Regions from separate parts of the Blastococcus montanus genome, predicted to be linked through region 2. Evidence: riboswitches for the same ligand, from Rfam matches in the RefSeq annotation. Region 2 holds a riboswitch; each other region holds the start of a gene.

Region 1 (3,398 bases), 530 kb from region 2:
GGTGGTCGCGCCGGCGACGTCCGGATGGGCCAGCAGGGCCCGGAGGAAGGCGGTGTTCGTGGCGACGCCCCGGATGTCGACCTCGGCGAGCGCACGGTCGAGCCGGCGCAGCGCGTCGGGCAGCCCGCCCTGCCGCTCGGCGACCACCACCTTGGCCAGCAGCGGGTCGTAGCGGGGGCTCTGCTCGGTGCCGGCCCGCGCCGCGGTGTCGACGCGGACGCCCGGGCCGCCGGGCAGGACGAGGGAGGTGATCACGCCGGACGACGGGACGACCGCGCCGTCGGCGGTGAGCGTCTCCGCGCTGATGCGGGCCTGCACGGCCCAGCCGGACGGCCGGGGCGGGCCGCCGGCGAGGCCCAGCTCGCCGAGGGTGGCCCCGGCGGCGACCCGCAGCTGGAGCCGCACCAGGTCCAGCCCGGAGGTCTCCTCGGTGACGGTGTGCTCCACCTGCAGGCGCGGATTGCACTCGAGGAAGGTGAACCGTTCCGGATGATCGGCGGGCACGAGGAACTCGACCGTCGCCAGGCCGCGGAGCCCGACGTGCCGGGCGAACGCGGCCGCGGCGTCGTGCAGCTTCCCGCGCACCCGCTCCGGGAGGTCCGGGGCCGGGGCGATCTCGACGACCTTCTGCCGGGTGCGCTGCAGCGAGCAGTCGCGGTCGCCGAGCACGACGACCTCCTCGCGGTCGTCGCCGAGCACCTGCACCTCGACGTGCCGGGCCCGTTCGACGAGCTCCTCGGCCAGCAGGGCGTCGGTACCGAAGGCGACGCGGGCCTCGTCGGACACCTGCGCGACGGCCGCCGCGACGTCGTCCCCACGGCGGAGGATGCGGGTGGCCCGCCCTCCCCCGCCGTGCCGGGCCTTGAGCATGACCGCGCCGGTGGCGCCGAGGAGGTCGGCGACGGCGCCCGGGTCGGGGTCCTCCCCGGTGCCGCCGGGGACCGGGACACCGGCGGCCCGCGCCGCGTCCCGGGCGAGGACCTTGTCGCCGGCGATCTCGAGGACGGCCGCGCCGGGGCCCACCACGGTGACCGGGCCGCCGGCGTCGGCGCAGGCGCGCGGCAGCGCCGGGCTCTCGGAGAGGAAGCCGTAGCCCGGGTGGATCAGGTCGCAGCCGTTGTCGAGCGCGGCGCGCACGATCGCGGCGGCGTCGAGGTAGGCGGCCGGGCCGCTGCCGGGGAGCACGACGGTCTCGTCCGCGGCGGCGAGGTGCGAGGCTTCGGGTTCGTCGGCGGCGGTGACGGCGACCGACGTCATCCCCTCGGCAGCCGCGGCGCGGGCGATGCGGACGGCGATCTCGCCGCGGTTGGCGATCAGCAGGCGGGCCACCCGGCGATGCTCGCACGACCCGCCGGGCGGCTGTGGGGCCGGTCACTGCCGTGTACCGGCCCCAGCGGAGATGATCGTGGACAGTCAGTGAATCCACGCCGCGAAAGGCAAGTAAGTGGCCGACCACGCTCCGTGGCTGCGGACCGGTGAGGGCCGGAACCGCCACCGGGATCGACGGAGGTCGGCCCGCGAGTCGCGTTCCGGACCGGTCGCATCAACCGCCCGCCGGGGCCCCGATATGCCCGTCGTGACCGTTTTGTGACCCGTCCGTGATCCACCTACCGTTCCTCGCGGTCCGCCCGGGGCCCCCTCGTCACCACCACCGGTGACACCCGTGCGGGCACCGCCGAACCGCGCAGCGGCACGTCGCCGCGCGGGCCGGGGACCCACCGCAGCACCGGGGTGAAGCGCGACCGGCAGTGCCGGAGCGCCGGGCGAGTTCCCCGCCCGAACCCGTCAGCTAACTCGGTAGGCGGTTGCTGGAGAACAGGAGAAACCGTCGTCCATGACGACCACTCGCACGTCCACGACCCGTCGTTCGCTCCGCGGGGCGACGCTCGCCCTCGTCACCGGCGCGGGGATCGCCCTCGCCCCCCTGCCCGCCTCGGCCTCCGTCGGTGACGCACCGTCCGGCGCGCCGGTGGCCATGGCCGCCGCCCCGGCGCCCCACCACGCCGCTCCGGTCGCGGCGCCCACCCACGCCGCGCAGGTCGCCGTCGACAGCGCGCTGTCCAAGCTCGGGGCGCCCTACGTCTGGGGCGGCACCGGCCCCGGCGGCTACGACTGCTCCGGCCTGACCTGGTCGTCCTACCGCGACGCGGGCATCACGCTGCCGCGCACCTCGCGCGCCCAGTCGACGGTGGGTGTGCACGTCGACCGCGCCCACCTGCAGCCCGGCGACCTGATCTTCTTCTACTCGCCGGTCGGGCACGTCGCGATGTACATCGGCAACGGGCTGATGGTGCACTCCTCGACGTTCGGCCAGCCGGTGAAGGTCGTCCCCGTCGACTCGATGTGGGGCTACAACACCGCCCGCCGCGTCGTCTGATCCCTCCTGCGGACGGTGCCCCGGCCGGCCGGGGCACCGTCCGGTGGCTACACGTGCCGGAGGGTCGCGCGCTTGAGCCGCACGATCAGCCGCATCCCACCGGACTCGGCCAGCTCCCGCTGCCGCGCCCGCAACTGCTCGCCGAGCTCCTCGAGGCGCTCCTCCCCCAGGGCGTGCGACTGGGGGAACATGCGCTGCTCCTCCTCCATCGTGTGGTGGCGCACCGTCTTCTCGAGCATGCGGACCTCGGTGGTGAACTCCGGGTCGCTGACGTCCATGCGCATGACGGTGGCGACCTGGTCGTCGATCTGCCGGTGCTCGGCGTGCGCGAGGGCCAGCAGCGGGGAGACGTCGGGGACGGCGGGGTAGAACAGCTCGTCCTCTATCTGGGCGTGGATCTCGATCTCGCGCAGGAACCGGTCCCGCAGCTCCTCCCGCCGCCCGGCCTGGGCGTCGGTGGTCTCGGCCAGGTCGCGGAGCAGCCCGCGCAGGACGTCGTGGTGCGCGATCAGGACCTCGTCGGCCTTCATCGGGATGCCTCCTCGGCCGTGGTGATCGCCGTCGGGCTGCGCCAGGTGGCGCGCCGCCGCACCTCGACCGCGCCGTCGGTGATGCGGGTGTCGTAGCAGGGCAGCGGCGCGGTGGACGGTCCCTGCGCCGGCTCCCCGGTGTCGAGGTCGAACCGCGAGCCGTGCCACGGGCAGACGAGCTCGTCGCGGTGCAGCCACCCCTCCGCCATCGGCCCGCCCAGGTGCGGGCAGCGTCCGCTCACCGCCCGGACGCCGCCGTCGGTGCGGACCAGCACCACCGGGACGCCGTCGACGTCGACGCCGAACGGCTCGCCGTCCGGGAGGTCGGCGAGCCGGGTGACCGGGGTGAACGTGCGGGGCGACCGGCCGGCCGCAGAGTGGTCGACGCCGAGCCGGTGGCGGTAGGACAGGACGCCGCCCAGGTAGCCGCTGGCCAGGACGACGGCGTACCCGGCGGCGGCGGTGACCCGTGCCCGCGCCGCGCGGCCGCG
Region 2 (3,398 bases):
CCGATGACCTGGCCGGTCCGGGTCAGGGCCACGTCACCGGCCGACCACGAGATGCCGAAGTCGGTCAGCTTCACCGTGCCGTCGGGCGCCACCAGGATGTTCGCCGGCTTGACGTCCCGGTGGACGACGCCCGCGCGGTGCGCCTCGGCCAGGCCGGCCGCCGCCTGCTCGAGCACCGACAGGGTGGCGTCGATGTCGAGCCGGCCCTCGGAGATGCGGGCGGACAGCGGCGCGCCCTCGACCAGCTCCATCACCAGGTATGCCAGCTGCTGGCCGTGCTTGCCCGCCGTCTCGCCGTAGTCGAGGACCGCCGCGATGTTGGGATGGCTGAGGCTCGCCGCGTGCCGGGCCTCCGAGCGGAACCGCGCGATGAAGGTCGGGTCGCCGGCGCACTCCTCGCGGAGCACCTTGACCGCCACCGGGCGGTCCAGGACCACGTCACGCCCCCGCCAGACCAGCCCCATACCGCCGACGGCGATCAGATCCTGCAGCTCGTAGCGGTCACCCAGGATCTCCCGGCCGGTGTCGGCGGTCGTCACTCCTGGTCCTCCCGTGCCGCGAGGTCGATCCTCGCTCGTCGTCGGTCTGCGGGGTCCGGAGGCAACCGGTCCGCAGGCGTGCGCCATCCAGGAGGGTGCCCATCTGAGGCCGTCCTGAACCCCTGTCCGCCGATCGGGTCAGACTGGGGCGGTGACCAGCTCGTACGCCCAGGGCGACCCGGCAGTGCGTGGCGTCGTCCGCCTGCTGAACACCGCGGACGGGCGCGTGCTGTGCCTGGCCGGCGACGTCGATGCCGCCGTCGTCGACTCGTTCCTGCGGCGCTACGGCCGGGAACCGGTGCGCGTCGACGCGATCGACGCCGGCTCGGTGACCGCGCTGTCGGCCGCCGGCCGGGACCTCCTGCTCGACCACGTCGACCTCGCCGCGCGGTCGGGCCGGCGGCTCCCCCTGCGCCGGTCCCCCGGGCTGGACCGCGCGCTCGCGGACCCCGCGGACGACCGGCCCTGAGCCCGTGCCGTCGTCCCGGCTGCAGGACGGCCCGGCCGGCCCCTCGCCGCCGACTCCTAGCGGTAGTTCACGTGGACGTGGTCGAAGTGGTTGGCGGTCACGCCGCCACGGTTCTCCATCGCCTTCCACGACCCACCGGGTGAGGAGAGCATCCGCTGCTGCCAGATCAGGTAGTCGACGCCCAGCTCGTCCCAGTGCGCCCGGTGGTAGGCCACGATCGCGTCCCCGAGGGCGGCGTCGGTGAGCACCATGTAGTCCAGCGCCAGGCCGGACGGGTGGCCTCCCGGGTCCGCCGCGCTCGGGCGCGTGCCGCCCAGGGTGATCCGGCCGGCCCCCGGCACGTTGCTGACCACGGCGTCGGCGGCGGCCTGGACCTGCGGCCGGACGGCCCCGGAGCTGTTGGTGATGCGCGCGACCGCCGTGGCCGCCACCGAGGCGGCCGCCGTGGCGGACTCCCGGGCGCGCTGCTGCGTGGTGGGCGCGGCGGGAGCGGCCGGCGTCCGCGCCTGGGCCTCAGCCTCGACCTGAGCTCGAGCCTCCGCCGCGGCCTGGGCCTCGGCCTGCGCCCGGGCCTCCTCCTCCGCGCGGGCCGCGGCCTCCGCCTCGGCCCGCTGCCGGTCGAGCGCGGCCTGGTCGGCGGCGGCCTGGGCCTGCTGGGCGGCGGTCTGCTCCGCCTCGCGGGTGCTGCGGCTGGCCGTGAGGTCCTGCAGCGGCTGGAGGTCCTCGGTGACGTCGACCGGACCGGAGGAGGCGCTCAGCCCGAGCTGCTCGGCGACGCTGACCGACTCGGTCGCGGCCGGCTCGGCCTGGGCGGCCGGGTCCACGCCGACGAGCGCGTTGACCAGGACGGCGCCGGCGGCGGCCACCCCGAGGTAGAGCCCGGGGCGGCGGACCGCGGTCGGCGGGCGGCGGCGCGGAGCGGTGACCCGGCCGCGACGGCCGGAGACGGTGGTGCGGGGATCCATGGGTGCAGGTGCTCCGTGAGTGTGGTGCGCAGCGCGGCCAGGGGCGGCTGCAGCGGGGTGCGGTCGGCGGGGCCCGGGCGTCGAGGCGCCTGCGGAGGGCCACCGGGGACGGCGATCGGCCGGTCGAGCGGAGGTGCTCGGGGTGGTGGTCCAGCGGGCGGGCGGCGGCCGGGGCGGGCGCTCAGCTGCGCGGGCAGGCCCGGACGCGGCGGCTACGGGCGGAGCAGGGGCGTGCGAGGGTGCAGGGGCGCGCCATGCGGCGGCTCTCCGTTTCTTCCATGGCCGCCTACCGAGTTAGCTGACGGATTCGGGCGGGAAGCGGCCCTACCCGCACCGGGACGTGCCCGGCGCGCGATTCACCCCAGTGCTGCGGTGGGTCCCCGGCCCGCCCCGGAGGGCGGCTCGGCGGCGTCCGCCCGGACTCCCCCGGGTGGGGGCGTGGCGACCGGGCTGACCGAGCCACGGTAACCGCCGTTATGCGTCCGTGACAATCAGAAGTCGGTCATTTCCGAGCCGTGACGTGTGTCGCGGTGCCCTGCCCGGCAGCTCCGTGTACAAGGCGACGTCAGCCGGCGTCACCCCACGACCCGACGACGGCGACGTCGAGCGGGAAGTCGACCGGGAAGGACCCGAACAGCAGCCGTCCCGCGGTGGCCGCCGCGGCCTGCACCTCCGCGACGACGGCGTCCGCCAGGTGCTCGGGGGCGTGCACCACCACCTCGTCGTGGAGGAAGAAGGCCAGGTGCGGGCGGCGGCCGAGCGCGCCGGCGCCGCCCAGCCGCCACAGCCGGTTGCGCAGGTCGGCCAGCCAGCACAGGGCCCACTCGGCGCCGGTGCCCTGGACGACGAAGTTGCGGGTGAAACGGCCCCACGCCCGCCGCGCCCGATCGCGGTCCTCGGCGGATCCGCCGTCGTCGGGCGGCTCGCCGGGATCCACCGGCCGCCGCGCCCACCCACCGGCGGGCAGCGGGGAGCCGCGGCCGAGCAGTGTGTGCACCACCTCACCGCGCTCGCCCGCGCGGGCGGCCTCCTCCACCAGCCCGATGGCCCGCGGATAGCGACGGGCCAGCCGGGGCATCATCCGGCCGCTCTCGCCGCGCGTACCGCCGTACATCGCGCCGAGGATGCCGACCTTGGCCTCGGCACGCGCCGCGACTGCGCCGCCGGCCACCATGCCCTGGTACAGGTCGGTCGCCCGCGCCGCCTCCGCCATGGCGGCGTCGGCGCTCATGCCCGCGAGCACCCGTGGCTCCAGCTGGGCGACGTCGGCGACCACGAACCGCCAGCCCTCGTCGGCGACGGCGGCGGGACGGATCTGCGTCGGCACCGAGAGCGCACCACCCCCCGAGGACGCCCACCGCCCGGTCACCACGCCACCGGGCAGGAAGGTCGGCCGGAAGCGGCCGTCCCGCACCCAGGTCTCCA
Region 3 (3,398 bases), 790 kb from region 2:
CCGTAACGGTGCCGGATGACCTCCGCGTAGACCGACACCGGCAGGGTGACCAGCCGCCCGACGACGACGAGAGCGGGCACGCCGAGCAGCACCTGCGCGAACCACCGCCGGCGCAACGGAGCCGCGGCGGCGCGCATCAGCCGCCCGCCCAGCGGGGTGAGACCGAGGACCGCCGAGACCGCCAGCCCGAGCGTGATGGAGATCAGCGACAGCGGGCGCATCGCCGTGGCGAAGGCCTCGGCGAGGGCGATCTGCCGGGGGTCCAGCCCCGCGGTGGGGTCCGGATCGGTGTACCCACCGGGCGGCTCGGGCAGCACCTCCCACGGCGTGCGGACGACGATGACCACCACCAGCGCCGCGCCCAGGACGGCCGCGGTGACGAGTGCGGCACGAGCTCCTGCCCGTCCACCCCCGGTCACCCGAGCGATCCTAGGTGGGACGGTCCCCGGCACCGGACCGGTCCGGTGCCCGAGGCTGTCAGCCGGCGATGGCACTGGCCGGCCTCCGCGCCCCGGTCCGCTCCTCGCTCGTCCCTCGCTGCGATGCTCCCGAGGCTGTCAGCCGGCGATGCGCCGGGCGCCGTTGTAGTTGCCCATCGCATCGAGGCTCGCCACCTTGACCGGCTGGCCGGAGGTCGACGCGTGCACCATCTGCCCGTTGCCGATGTACATGCCCACGTGGCTGACCGGGCTGTAGAAGAACACCAGGTCACCCGGCTGCAGCTGGCTGCGCGGGACGGCCGTGCCCATCTGCGACTGGGCGCGGCTGGAGTGCGGCAGCATCACGCCGGCGGCGGCGTAGGCGTAGGACGTCAGGCCCGAGCAGTCGAAGGCGTTCGGCCCGCCGGCGCCCCAGACGTAGGGGTCACCGACCTGCGCCAGCGCGGTGTCCACGGCCGCCTGCGCAGCGGAGCTGGGAGCGACGACGCCGCTGGGCGCGGGCAGGCTGTCCCCGCCGTGCGCCAGCGCCAGCTGCGCCCGCTGCGGGGCGGTCAGCGTCTCGTAGCGACGCTGGTAGTCGGCGATCTTCGCCTCGAGCTCCGCCTGCTTCGCGCTGATCTCGTCGACGACCCGCTGCGCGTCGGCGGCGGCCTCGTCGGCGGCCTCGCGGAACTGCTCCGCCTGCTCGGAGGCCACGGAGACCTCGGTCAGGAGTTCGTTCGTGTGCCCGGCGATCGCCTCGAGGGTGCCGAGCTGGCTCACCGCATGGTCGGCGGAGTCGCTGCTGAGCAGCACGTCGAGCTGCGACATCCCGCTGCCGGTGTAGACGCTGCGCGCCAGCAGCCGGATCCGGCCGTCGAGGGCGCGGACCCGGTCCTGCGCGGCACCGGCCGCCGCCGAGGCGGCCTGGACGTCGCTCTGGTGCCGCGCCAGGGCGACGCGGGCGTCGTTGAGCTGCTCGGTGACGACCTCCAGCTCGTGCCCGGCCTCGGCCATCTGCGCGGCGACCTGGTCGACGGTGGCGTCACCGGGAACCGCGGAGGCGGTACCCGGCATCAGCGTGAGGGTCAGGGCGGCGGTGGCGCTGATCAGCACACCCGAATGCAGCGGTCCGAACCGGCGGCCGCGCGACTGCCGGGGCCGGAGGTCGGTATGGAGGAGTTCGGGGGCGTGCGTCTGTCGGGCGTAGGGGGTCGCCACGTGCGGCGGCTCTCCGTTTCTTCCACTGCGACCGCCGACCGAGTTAGCTGACGGGTTCGGGCTGGGAAGACTGGCCCTATCCCCCGCTCGCCGGCGTGCCGGCCGCGGGAGAACTCACCCCAGGAGTGCGGTGGGTCCCCGGTTCACCTCGGGCGCCGGTGGTGCGCGCCGTCCGGTGATTAGGCGGTGTCCGGCCGGGGCCATCCATCTGCGGATGACGACCACCCGTCCGGACGGCGACGACCCTACGACCGTGATCATGGCCGGGACAAACGGGACAGCCGGATACGCGCGAGGCGTCCACGGACGGGTGACACGGCGCGCCTGACGCGTGCCAGGACCTCGACCGGGCACTCGCGGGCACCGCCGACGCGCAGGTCAGCCGGTGCGGCGGCCGCCGGAGCCCCCGCTGCCCGACTCCTCCGCGCCCTCGCGGTGGCGCAGCGGCGGCACCAGGCCACCGTCGGCCAGCGCCCGGACCGCCCGGCGCTCCACGTCGTCGAACTCCACCACCACGCCGGGCGGGGGCACCACCACGTCCTCCGCGGCGAGCGCGGCCGGGACGTCACGCGCCGGCCGCCCGGTCATCGGCACCACCACCGGATCGACCCCCTGCCATCCCGGTGGGGCGCCCAGCAGAACGGTGACCACGCAATCGGCGCAGCCGGTTCCACGCGCGGTGCAGGTGTCGCAGTCGATGAGCATCGCTTCTTCTCCTCCGTGAGTCGCCGCGGACGCTAGGTGCAGGCACCGACAGTTCCGCTCGGCCGCCGACCGGTCCGGCCGGCCGGGCACCCGCGCTGTCGCCGCCACGGCTCCGCGTGGCGGCGCGCGTCCCCCGGACTGTCAGCACCCCGACCTAGCGTCCCGGCCGTGCCACCACTCCCCACCGCGTCGCAGCGCTACCAGCAGGTCGCCATCGAGGAGCTGGGTACGCCGCTGGCCGAGGTCACCTTCGTGGTCGTCGACCTGGAGACCACCGGCGGTTCGCCCAAGGACAGCGCGATCACCGAGATCGGCGCGGTGAAGATCCGGGGCGGCCAGGTGCTCGGGGAGTTCCAGACGCTGGTCGACCCCGGCCACGAGATCCCGCCCTACATCAGCGTGCTCACCGGGATCACCTCGGCGATGGTCGCCGCGGCACCGCGCATCGGGGCCGTCCTCCCGACGTTCCTGGAGTTCGCGCGAGGCGCGGTCCTGGTCGCGCACAACGCCCCCTTCGACCTGGGTTTCCTCAAGGCGGCCTGCGCCGAGAACGCCCTGGTCTGGCCCACCTCGGCGTCGGTGGACACGGCCGTCCTCGCCCGGCGGCTGCTCACCCGCGACGAGGTGCCCAACTGCAAGCTGGCCACGCTGGCCCCCTACTTCTCGGCCGCCACCTCCCCCACGCACCGCGCGCTCGACGACGCCCGCGCGACCGTCGACGTCCTGCACGGTCTCTTCGAACGCCTCGGCCCGCTGGGGATCACCACGCTCGAGGAGCTCACCGGTCTCACCCGCCAGGTCGATCCGGAACGGCGCCGCAAGCGGCACCTGGCCGACGGCGTCCCGCACGGTCCCGGCGTCTACCTCTTCCGCGGACCGAACGACGAGCCGCTCTACGTCGGCACCTCCACCGACCTGCGCAGCCGGGTCCGCAGCTACTTCACCTCCGGCGAGCAGCGCAGCCGGATCACCGAGATGGTGGGCCTGGCCCAGCGGGTCGACTCGATCCCCTGCGCGCACGCCCTCGAGGCCGCCGTGCGCGAACTGCGCCTG
Region 4 (3,398 bases), 170 kb from region 2:
CCACGAGGACCTGATGCCGCTCATCTCCGGACTGCGGCAGGCGCAGAGCCGGGTGGGCTCGGTGACCGGGCTGCTGCGCCGCCGCCCGGGGGACGGGGACGACGGCTACTGAGCCACCCTCAGCCGTCGGCGGCAGGCGGCTCGCGGCGGACGAGGTCGCCGACGGCCTCCTCCAGCCGCGCCCACGTGGAGCTCCACTCCACCAGCGGGTCGAGGATCCGCTCGAACACCGCGAGCTGCTGGTCGAAGGCCTGCAGCTGAGCGGTCATCGCCGCGATCGACTGCCGCTGGGCCCTGACGACGTCGGCGATCGCCCGCACCTGCGCGGCGGACATCGCGCCCGGGGGGCTGGGCAGCGCCGGCAGCGACAACCTGCCGGGGACGGCGCCGGCCAGGTTGCGGGCCCGGTCGCTGAAACCGCGCAGCTGGTTGACGAACTCGTCGACGGACCGACCCACGATCCCGCTCGGCGGGGTCGCCCGGTCGGCGTCGTCGGCCTCGGTCATCGCTCCCCCTCCGGCTGCCGTGCCGGATCCGACCTTAGGCGCGCGTCGCCGTCGAGGGCGACCCGTACCGACGGTCCGGGGCACGGGAGCGCCCGCCGGGACATCGATCGCCCCACCCGGTTCAGCGGCCGTCGAGCAGGGCCAGCTCCCGGCCGACCAGCTCGCGACGCCGGCCGCACGACCCCGACCGCGACGGCCGCGGTCGGACTCCTCGGCCGGTGTACTCCCGAACCGGCGTCACGAGCCGCGGGTCAGTACCAGCCCTTCGCCTGGGAGTGGCTCCACGCGCCGCACGGCGAGCCGTAGCGGTTGTTGATGTAGATCAGCCCGGCGTCGATCTGGCGATAGCCGTCGGAGGTCTTGGCGATGCCGGTACCGGCCCACGTCGAGTCGAGGAACTGCGCGATGCCGTAGGCGGTGCTGCGCGGGTTCTGCGCGTTGGGGTTCCAGCCGCTCTCCTTGCCCCACAGGCTCTCCAGGCAGGTGAACTCGCTGCCGCCGACCTTCTGCATGGCGTAGCCCTTGATGGACCCGGCAGGCGCGGCGGGCGCGGCCGGGGCGGCCGGGGCGGCCGGTGCCGGCGCGGCACGCCCGGCGCGGGGGGCGGCGGCCTGCACCTCGGCAGCGCGGGCGGCCTCCGCGGCGCGGGCGGCCTCCGCGGCGCGGGCGGCCTCCGCGGCACGCGCAGCCTCCGCGGCACGGGCGGCCTCGGCCCGTGCGGCCTCCTCGGCGGCACGGCGGGCGGCCTCCTCCGCCTCGAGACGGGCGGCCTCCTCGGCTGCGCGGCGGTCCAGCTCGGCCTGGTCGGCGGCAGCCTGCGCCTCGGCCGCCGCGACCTGCTCGGCCACGCGCTCGCTCCGGCTGGCGGCCAGCGGCTGGAGCGAGCCGGCCGCGGTCTCGGCGACATCGGCCGGAGCCGCGTCGGCGGTGATGCCCAGCTGCTCCGCGATGCTGACCGGCGCCAGCTGCGGCTCCGCCTGTGCAGCGGGCTCGCCGCCGCTGGTGAGGACGCTGGCCGTCAGGCCGCCCGCGGCGGCGACCGCCAGCAGCAGCGCGGGGCGGCGGCCCGCCACGAAACGGCGGCGGCCGCCGGCCGTACGCGCGGCGCGGGCGAAGGAGGTGGGGCGAAGGTTCATGGGGTGGGACTGCTCCAGGTGCAGGGCACAGCAGCCGGCCGTCGGAGCGGCGCGGTGCTGCTGCGAGGTGGTCGAGTGGCAGCGCGGGTGGCGGGCGGGACGCCCGGAGCTCAGCGCGGGGAAGGCGCGCGCGAGGTACCGGACCGGCTGCGGATCCGTGCAGGGTGGACCCGCAGGCTCGCCATGCGGCGGCTCTCCGTTCTTCCGACGGCCGCCTACCGGGTTAGCTGACGGATTCGGGCGGGAAACGGCCCTACCCGCGCCGGAACGTGCCCGGCGCGCGATTCACCCCAGTGCTGCGGTGGGTCCCCGGCTCGCCCCGGAGGGCGACTCGGCGGCGCCCGGCGGACCTCCCCGAATGGGGAGCGGACGACCGGCCGGGCCCAGCCACGGTAACCACCGTTATCCGTCCGTGACAATGCCTGGCGCAGGAAAAGACGTCCGCGGGGCTCAGGGCAGCCGCCACACCGTCGTCCGGCGCAGCTGAGCGGGGTGGTCCGGCGAGGACCCGGTGTCAGGGACCTCGTAGACGGCCAGAGCGCTCAGCCGGTCCTCCGGCAGGTACACCCGGCCCGGATCGCCGATGAGCACCTCCGCCCCCCGGCCGCGGGCGGCGTCGAGGAACGGCAGCACGCGGTCGGTCATCTCCCGGTCGTAGCAGACGTCGCCGGCCAGGATCACCGCCACGTCCGGCGGCGGGGCGCCCAGGACGTCTCCCACGGGCGTGATGCCCGGGGTCCCGTTCCGCTCCGCGTTCACGGTGATCGCGGTGAGCGCGAAGGGGTCGACGTCGCTGGCCAGGACGCCGGTGGCCCCCGCCCGGGCGGCAGCGACGGCCACCAGCCCGCTGCCCGACCCGAGATCCAGCACCGTGCGGCCGGCGACCAGCTCCGGGTGGTCGAGCACGTACCGGGCCAGCGCCTGACCGCCCGGCCAGACCGCGGCCCAGAACGGCGGGTCGGTCGCGGTGTACCCCTGCTCGGTCGCCATCGCCTCCCAGAGGGCCACCACGTCGGCGGCCACGTGGAGCTCCACCTCGGGCACCAGCGCGGGGCGGGCCGGGCGGGTGTGGGCGCGGACGAAGGCGGCGGGAACGGGGAGGTCCACACCGGCAGTCAACCGCACCGCCCGGCCGGCGCCGGTCGCGGCCGTCAGGCCACCGGTGGGCCCGCCCGCCCCGCGCGACGGGCGATCAGCCGCCAGTAGGTCCCCGGCAGCAGCCGCACCAGCACATCGGGGACCGTCGCCGTCCAGCCGATCAGCAACCGCGGGCGGCGCTTCTCGATGGCCGTCACGATCTTCGCCGCGGCCTGCTCCGGTGGCATGCGCAGGAGCCTGGCGAACTGCCGTCGGCCCTCCTCGTACTCCTCCACCGAGACCCCGGAACCGGTCCGGGCGGTCTCCGCGATCCGGGTCCGGACGCCGCCGGGGTGCACCACGGTGACCCCGATGCCGTCGTCGGCCAGCTCGTGGCGGAGCGACTCGCTGAAACCGCGGACCGCGAACTTGCTCGTCGAGTAGGCGGCCTGACCGGCGGGCGCGAAGATCCCGAAGACGCTGGAGACGTTGACGACGTGGGCGCCTGGACGGGTCTTGAGCACCGGCAGCAGCGCATGGGTCAGCCGGACGACGGCGCGGACGTTGATCGCCATCACCCACTCGAACTCCTCGACGGTGACCTGGTCGAACCGCCCGCCGAGCGCCACCCCGGCGTTGTTCACCAGGAGCGTGGTCCCGGGGTGCTCGGCCACGAGGG

What was found. Region 2 has a riboswitch for cyclic di-AMP ahead of ABDB74_RS11210 (hypothetical protein). Riboswitches for the same ligand answer to the same signal wherever they lie in the genome.
Region 1: it holds a riboswitch for cyclic di-AMP, as region 2 does, so the genes downstream of both, ABDB74_RS13650 (NlpC/P60 family protein) here and ABDB74_RS11210 (hypothetical protein) in region 2, are expected to answer to the same signal.
Region 3: it holds a riboswitch for cyclic di-AMP, as region 2 does, so the genes downstream of both, ABDB74_RS07560 (C40 family peptidase) here and ABDB74_RS11210 (hypothetical protein) in region 2, are expected to answer to the same signal.
Region 4: it holds a riboswitch for cyclic di-AMP, as region 2 does, so the genes downstream of both, ABDB74_RS12050 (transglycosylase SLT domain-containing protein) here and ABDB74_RS11210 (hypothetical protein) in region 2, are expected to answer to the same signal.

What each region holds. Positions count from the first base shown of each region.
Region 1 is NZ_CP155551.1:2,857,947-2,861,344, forward strand. Features, by position in the region: gene ABDB74_RS13645 (carboxyl transferase domain-containing protein) at 1-1,329, opposite strand, end outside; cyclic di-AMP (ydaO/yuaA leader) riboswitch at 1,664-1,819, shown strand; gene ABDB74_RS13650 (NlpC/P60 family protein) at 1,835-2,377, shown strand; gene ABDB74_RS13655 (hemerythrin domain-containing protein) at 2,425-2,907, opposite strand; gene ABDB74_RS13660 (Rieske 2Fe-2S domain-containing protein) at 2,904-3,398, opposite strand, start outside.
Region 2 is NZ_CP155551.1:2,326,680-2,330,077, forward strand. Features, by position in the region: gene ABDB74_RS11200 (protein kinase domain-containing protein) at 1-539, opposite strand, end outside; gene ABDB74_RS11205 (hypothetical protein) at 691-1,008, shown strand; gene ABDB74_RS11210 (hypothetical protein) at 1,065-1,973, opposite strand; cyclic di-AMP (ydaO/yuaA leader) riboswitch at 2,242-2,391, opposite strand; gene ABDB74_RS11215 (bifunctional 3'-5' exonuclease/DNA polymerase) at 2,539-3,398, opposite strand, start outside.
Region 3 is NZ_CP155551.1:1,538,693-1,542,090, reverse strand. Features, by position in the region: gene ABDB74_RS07565 (M48 family metallopeptidase) at 1-419, opposite strand, end outside; gene ABDB74_RS07560 (C40 family peptidase) at 558-1,535, opposite strand; cyclic di-AMP (ydaO/yuaA leader) riboswitch at 1,659-1,836, opposite strand; gene ABDB74_RS07555 (hypothetical protein) at 2,019-2,345, opposite strand; gene ABDB74_RS07550 (DEDD exonuclease domain-containing protein) at 2,514-3,398, shown strand, end outside.
Region 4 is NZ_CP155551.1:2,498,846-2,502,243, forward strand. Features, by position in the region: gene ABDB74_RS12040 (hypothetical protein) at 1-112, shown strand, start outside; gene ABDB74_RS12045 (hypothetical protein) at 120-506, opposite strand; gene ABDB74_RS12050 (transglycosylase SLT domain-containing protein) at 758-1,642, opposite strand; cyclic di-AMP (ydaO/yuaA leader) riboswitch at 1,842-1,979, opposite strand; gene ABDB74_RS12055 (50S ribosomal protein L11 methyltransferase) at 2,093-2,749, opposite strand; gene ABDB74_RS12060 (SDR family NAD(P)-dependent oxidoreductase) at 2,794-3,398, opposite strand, start outside.